Linked DNA regions of Aliidongia dinghuensis. The protein of the gene in region 2 interacts with the protein of the main gene of each other region in a pairwise test. Links are inferred from orthologs where the notes say so. Each region holds a gene or a part of one and is shown on either strand. Other genes may lie near its edges.

Region 1 (3,590 bases), on a different replicon or contig from region 2:
CATCGGACCGGCTCGACAGCACGACAATCGGCAGCGCGCTCGCGTCCGTGTCGCGCAGCCGCCGGATGACCTCAATGCCGTCGATGTCGGGCAGGCCCAGGTCCAGGATCATGAGGTCGGGCTTCTCGCGCTGGGCGAATTTCAGCGCCTCGGCGCCGTCGACCGCCTCGATCACTTCGTAGTTCTGCGCGGTCAGGCTGGTGCGCAAGAAGCGGCGGATTTGCGGCTCGTCGTCGACGATCAGCACACGGGCATTGCTAGACTTCATGGTCGGCTCCGACCAGCAGCTCGACGCTTGCGGCGAGCGCTTTGGGGAAGGTGATGCGAAGGATGGCGCCGGCCCGATCGGTCCGGTTGGTCGCGGTGATCCGGCCGCCGAGCGCTTCGACGAAGCCCCGGCAGATCGCGAGGCCGAGGCCCGTGCCGGCGCGCTGCCGATCGCCCTGGCGGACGCGGTAGAACTTGTCGAACACGCGTTCGAGCGCGTCCTGCGGAATGCCGGGGCCTTCGTCGACGACGTCGATCACGATCTCATCGTCGTTGTGCCTGGCCTCGAGCTTGACCGTGGTGCCGACGGGCGCGTATTTCGCGGCATTGTCGAGCAAATTGACCAGCACCTGCTCCATCAGCACGGCGTCGAGCTTCACCATGGGCAGGTCGACCGCAAGATCGATCTCGACCCGGTGGCCGTGCATGATCTTGGCCGTGCGGTCGAGCGCGGTGCCGACGATTTCGCTCATGTCGACATAGTCGCTCTTGAGCTCCAATGCGCCCGATTCGAGCCGCGTCATGTCGAGCAGGTTGCCGACGAAGCGGTTCAAGCGCTCGGCCTCGTCCTGCACGGTCGCCATCAGCTCGCCGCGCGTCTCGGCGCCATAGCGCTCGCCGTAGCTCCGGAGCGACGTGATGGCGCCGATGATCGAGGCGAGCGGCGTCCGGAGGTCATGGGAGATCGAGGTGAGGAGGGCGGAGCGCAGCCGTTCCGTCTCGGCCAGAAGGCGCGCCTCGTCGATATCCTCGGCGAGCCGGGTCCGCTCGATGGCAATGGCCGCCTGGTCGGCGAGCGCGTCCAGAAGGCGGCGCTCGTCGGGCGTCAGCAGAGGGCCGGGCGCGTCCCGGTCGATGCCGATGACGCCCACGGCGCCGCGGCCGGTCCGGAGCGGCAGGAACAGGCGCTTGCCGCCCGGCAGCGTATCGGAACCGCGGCCGGCTGGGTGGTTCCGGTCCCAGGTCCAGCGCGCCGCCGCGAAATCCGCGTCGTCGAGCTCGTCCTCCGGCGGATATCCCGCGCGCACCTCGAGCCGGCCGTCGCCGTCCGGCAGCAGCATGACGACGCGGACCTTGAGCATGAAGGCGACCTGATAGGCCGTCGCCCAGAGCACGTCGTCGAGCGTTGCCGTGCCGGCGAGCTTGCGCGAGAAGGCATAGAGCTCGGCCGTCGTGTTGGCGCGCCGGGCCGCCGTGATCGCCTGGTCGCGGGTGCGCGAGGCGAGGTTGGAGGCGATCACCGCCACGATCATGAAGGCGACGAGCGCCAGCACGTTCGCCGGATCGGCGATGGTGAAGGTGTAGAGCGGCGGCAGGAAGAAGAAGTTGTAGGCGAGCACGCTCAGGAGGGCGGCGAACAGCGACGGGCCAAGCCCGGACGTCACCGCCGCGAACAGCACGGCCGTCAAGAAGACGAGCGAGATGTTCGGCAGGGGCAGGGGCAGCACCTGGTCGATGCCGAGCCCGGCACCGAGTGCGGCCGCAACCGCGATCGCCGAGCGCCAATAGGGCTTGGGATCGAACGGGCGCGGCGCTGCCTTGGTCTCGAGCTCGTCGCCGTCGGTGCGCTCGCCGATCGGGTCGCCCGCCATGACGTGGATCGAGATCGAGCCGGCGCGGCGGACCAGGTCGTGGACGACCGAGCCGTGCAGGATCTCGAACCAGCGTGAGCGGTCGGACTTGCCGATGATGATCTGGGTGATGTTGTTGGCCTGGGCATAGCCGATCAACTGATCGACGACGCGGCTGCCGGGAATGGTGGCGAGATCGGCGCCCAACTTCTCGGCGAGGCGCATGTGGTCGGCGACGCGGTTGCGCTCGGGCTCGGTCAGCCGCGCCGAGCGTGGCCCCTCGACATAGATCGCGGTCCATTTGACGCGCAGCCGGTCGGCGACGCGGCGGGCGTAGCGGATGAGGCCAGGGGTGTTCGGCGCCTCGCTGATGCAGACCATGATGCGCTCGCCCGCGGCCCAGGGGCCGCTGATCGCATGCTCGCGCATGTAGCTCAGCATCTGGTCGTCGACCCGCTGCGCCGTCCGGCGCAGGGCGAGCTCGCGCAGCGCCGTCAGATTGCCGGGCGAGAAATAATGCTTGAGCGCGCGCTGCGCCTGGTCGCGGACATAGACCTTGCCCTCGCGCAGCCGCTCCATCAGGTCTTCGGGCGTGAGGTCGATCACCTCGATCTCGTCGGCCTTGTCGAGGAAACTGTCGGGCAGCGTCTCGCGCACGCGGATGCGGGTGATCTGCGCCACGACGTCGTTCAGGCTTTCGACATGCTGGATGTTGAGCGTCGTATAGACGTCGATACCGGCCGTGAGCAGCTCGTCGACGTCGAGATAGCGCTTGGCGTGCCGGCTGCCCGGGGCGTTGGTATGGGCAAGCTCGTCGACCAGCACCAGCTTCGGTCGGCGCTTCAGAATTGCGTCGAGGTCCATCTCGTCGAGCTGGCGGCCGCGGTATTCGACCTGGCGGCGCGGGATGACCTCCAGGCCTTCGACGAGGGCCGCCGTCTCGCTGCGGCCGTGGGTCTCGACGATGCCGACGACGACGTCGACGCCTTCCTGATGGCGCTTCTGCGCCGTCTTCAGCATCTCGTAGGTCTTGCCGACGCCGGGGGCGGCGCCGAGGAAGATCTTGAGGCGTCCGCGCCCTTCCTTCTCCGCCGCGGCGAGCAGGGCTTCGGGATCGGGTCTCTGGTCGCGGTCGGCGGGGTCGGACATAAGGGAATTTTATCTCAAACCGAGCCGCTTAGGTGAGATACCGGCCGGTATGGTTCGAGACATGCGCGAAGGCGCATGAAAATACGAGACGGCATTCCGCCGTCCCGCATCAAAATCCCATCAAAAGCCTGGTCCGGCTTATTGGTAATCCTCGCTGCCGCGCGCCTGGCGCGGGCGGGTGGCCGCAGGCGCAACGGTGACATGCAGATCCTGGACCGAGCCGCGCCGGTCGACGGTCAGGGTCACGTCCTGGTCGACGCGGGCAAGCGCGATGCGGTTCACCACGCTCATCCAGTTGCGCACCGGCTCGTGATCGACCGCAACGATGACGTCGCCGGTCTTGACGCCCGCCTGGTCGGCCGGCGAGCCCGGCTCGATCGCGGTCACGACGCCGCCGTCGATCCGGCCCGTGCCGAGGCCGCGTGCGATCTCCGCGGTCATGTCCTGGCCGCTCACGCCGATCCGGCCGTGCTCGACCGAGCCGTAGCGCAGCAGCTGTTCCATGATCGACTTGGCCATGTTGATCGGCACGGCGAATCCCACGCCGACGTTGCCGCCGGCCGGCGCCAGGATCGCGGTATTGATGCCGATGAGCCGGCCTTT
Region 2 (3,220 bases):
CAGATCGCGAAATGGCCGATTGAATAGGCGGCCGCCCAGAGGCCGATCGGCCGGCGGAAGCGGATCACCGTCGGCAGGCCTGAAAGGCGCGCGATCGGCGTCACCAGGAGGCCCGCAACCATGAGGCGCAGGCCCCAGATGCCTGTGATCCGCGTCGCCGGCGGGAACGGGTCGGCGATGAACGCACCCCAAAAGGAATCGTAGGCGAGCTCGATGGCCGGGATCGCCAGCGCCAGGATGACGAGCGGTTCGCCGACCCGGCGGAGCCAGTAGGCGAGCTGCTGCTTGGTCCGCCGAGAACGCTCTTGATTAGAGAGGGTCATTTACCACCTGATAGATGTTCGACGGCGCGTCGCCGTCATCTCCGGGTGCCGAAGTCGGGCCCGGGTTGTCTGCTCGCTCGATTGCGTGAGGAGGAGGCTCTAGACCACGCCATGAACCGCATTTCCCTGTTCAATTCGCCGCTGCTCCTGGGTTTCGACCATTTCGAACGCGCGATCGACCGCGTGGCGAAAGCGTCGACCGACGGCTACCCGCCGTACAACATAGAGCAGACCGGCGACGACCGGCTTCGCATCACTCTCGCCGTCGCCGGCTTCACCATGCATGACCTCGTCGTGCAGATCGAAGACAACCAGCTCGTCATCCGCGGCAAGCAGACCGACGATCGCGAGCGGCTCTATCTGCATCGAGGCATCGCGGCCCGCCAATTCCAGCGCTCCTTCGTTCTCGCGGAAGGGATCGAGGTGACCGGCGCCTCGCTCGACAACGGCCTGCTGCATATCGATCTGGTGCGCCCGACCGTCGAGCCCAAGGTCCGCCGGGTCGAGATCCGCGCGAACGGCAAGAGCCCTGCCCACCAACCCATCGATATCGGCGCCGATACGGAGAAAGCCTGACCTATCCGCCACCCATCCATCGGACGGGACACATATCGGATCTGAACGCAATCGCGACCAATCACGTTCTCGTCAGGAGATCGATCCGCGCCCCAAGCATCCGGCACGCGCAATGCAGAGGGACACGGGGAGAGCTCGAGACGGGCACGCGAGGCCGCTGGAGAGAGCCGGTCGGGCTGGATAGGGCCGAGATGCCCCCGCCGCCGGTTCGGAGGTAAGAACCATGAACGACAGCAGCATCATCAATCCCCGCCACATGTCGGACCGCGATCTGGCCGCGTTCGGCGTGCAGGACCTGGCCTTCATCAAGCCGGTCTCGATCAATGACGAAGTCGGCTATGCCATCCACGCGGCCGACGGCACTCAGATGGCGGTCGTCACCGACCGCGACGTCGCCTTCGCCGCGGTGCGCCAGCATGGGCTGGAGCCCGTCAGCGTCCACTGAAGCGACAACCGGCCGGAGTAGGTTCCTCGGGTAAATCCCTCCGGCCAAATCCCCCGGGCCAAATCCTTCCGCCGGCCCGTTCTCCCACGAAGGGCGTCCGGCGCAGCCCTCACGCCGCGTTGGACGCCTGATCCTCGGTCAAGAGCGCATAGAGCGCATCAGCGCTGTCCGTGCCGCGCAATTTGGCACAGACCGCCCGATCCCTGAGCAGGCGCGACACGCGCGCGAGCGCCTTCAGGTGGTCCGCCCCGGCGTCCTCGGGCGCCAGCAGCAGGAAGATGAGGTCGACCGGCTGATTGTCGATCGCCTCGAAATCGACCGGCTTGTCGAGCCGGGCGAACAGCCCGGTCATCTTGCTCAAGCCGGGTACCTTGCCGTGCGGGATGGCGATGCCGAGCCCGACGCCTGTCGTGCCCAATCGCTCGCGCTCGGACAAGACGTCGAACACGAGCTTCTCCGGTTGGCCGACCAGTACTGCGGCTTTCTTGGCCAACTCCTGCAGCGCCTGCTTTTTGTTAGCGACGCGGAAATTGGCGATCACGCTCTGCGGCGTGATCAGATCGGCGATAATCATCGATAGATCCTGGTGACGCCTATTCAGCCCGGAACACGGCCCGATCGTATGCAATCGGACCATGCTCCAAAATTACTGCGCTCGTGCTAATCATCGCCCGGATTCCCATCCGGGCGATGAGCGCTCTCAGGCGGACGCGCCGTTCTGTCGTGGATCGATCCAGCCGATATGACCGTCGTTCCGGCGATAGACGACGTTGAGTCCGCCATGGGCGGAGTTCCTAAACATCAAAGTGGGCAATTCCGCAAGGTCCATGCGCATCACCGCCTCGCCGACGGTGAGCGTCGGGATCTCCGTCGCCATCTCGGCGACCACCACCGGCTGCCCATCGAGATGCTCGTGCGCCGTGTCGTCATGGTCTTCCGGCTCGGGCGCCAGAACGTAGGAACGCGCCTCGATCGCCTGCTCGACCCGGTCCTTGCCGTTGACGTTGTGCGCGGTCAGGCGGCGCTTGTAGCGGCGCATCCGCTTGGCGATCCGCTCCGCCGCCCGGTCGGCGGCCTGGTAGACGTCCGAATCCTTCTCGCTCGCTTGCATGAGGATGCCGCGGCCGACATGGACCTGCAGGTCGCACGTATAGCGATGGGCCTCGCGCGAGATTACGGCATGGGCCTCGATGCCATTGCCGAAATACTTGCCGACCAGCGTGGTGAGCGTGCCTTCGATGTGCGTTCGAAGCGACTCGCCCACATCCATCTGCTTGCCCGTGACGCGTAACTGCATCGCCATGATGAACTCCCCTTGCTTTGGTCACGCCCGAGCCCTGCAGGACCCGGGCGAGCGGCACCCCGATGGACGCTCGCCCTCGGGATGTCCATGATCCCCTCCGGCCGGCCGGGTTGGCGCCGACGGAGGGATATGCAGGTGCTCTACATGCCCAGCGACTTGTCGCGTCGCCGCAACACGGAAGACGGGATCCGCATCGCTTCACGGTATTTCGCCACCGTTCTGCGGGCGATGTCGATTCCATCCTCACGTAAGATCTCGACGATTCGATCATCAGACAGCACGCCGTCGGCCCCCTCCGCGTCGATCAGCGCCTTGATGCGGAACTTGACTGCCTCGGCGGAATGCGAGGCAGCACCATCGGCAGCGGGGATCGCGGAGGTGAAGAAGTACTTGAGCTCGAACAGGCCGCGCGGCGTCGTCATGTACTTGTTGGTCGTGACCCGGCTGACCGTGCTCTCGTGCATGCCGATTGCCTCGGCGATGTCGCGCAGGATCAGCGGCCTCAGGTGGGAAACGCCGTAGGCGAAGAATGCCTCCTGCTGCCGCACAATTTCCGTCGCAACCTTGAGGATC

Evidence for each region.
Region 1: the proteins of ptsN (region 2) and IEY58_RS18205 interact in binary tests that used the Escherichia coli proteins (3 or more experiments, as listed by UniProt). The link is inferred for Aliidongia dinghuensis from one-to-one orthologs.

The regions. Positions count from the first base shown.
Region 1 is NZ_BMJQ01000009.1:205,291-208,880, reverse strand. What follows is about bases 58-3,331. They hold IEY58_RS18205 (sensor histidine kinase), read right to left. Parts: upstream 2,988-3,331; coding sequence 258-2,987; downstream 58-257. Other genes in these bases: IEY58_RS18200 (trypsin-like peptidase domain-containing protein), read right to left, coding at 3,126-3,331; IEY58_RS18210 (response regulator), read right to left, coding at 58-268. In the rest of the region: more of IEY58_RS18210, read right to left, coding at 1-57; more of IEY58_RS18200, read right to left, coding at 3,332-3,590. UniProt on the Escherichia coli protein: Member of the two-component regulatory system KdpD/KdpE involved in the regulation of the kdp operon. KdpD may function as a membrane-associated protein kinase that phosphorylates KdpE in response to environmental signals.
Region 2 is NZ_BMJQ01000012.1:261,185-264,404, reverse strand. Bases 187-3,090 are described here. They hold ptsN (PTS IIA-like nitrogen regulatory protein PtsN), read right to left. Parts: upstream 1,919-3,090; coding sequence 1,454-1,918; downstream 187-1,453. Other genes in these bases: rpoN (RNA polymerase factor sigma-54), read right to left, coding at 2,788-3,090; hpf (ribosome hibernation-promoting factor, HPF/YfiA family), read right to left, coding at 2,045-2,647; IEY58_RS22795 (DUF1150 family protein), read left to right, coding at 1,123-1,344; IEY58_RS22800 (Hsp20 family protein), read left to right, coding at 435-899; IEY58_RS22805 (protein-methionine-sulfoxide reductase heme-binding subunit MsrQ), read right to left, coding at 187-323. Also shown: more of IEY58_RS22805, read right to left, coding at 1-186; more of rpoN, read right to left, coding at 3,091-3,220. UniProt on the Escherichia coli protein: Seems to have a role in regulating nitrogen assimilation.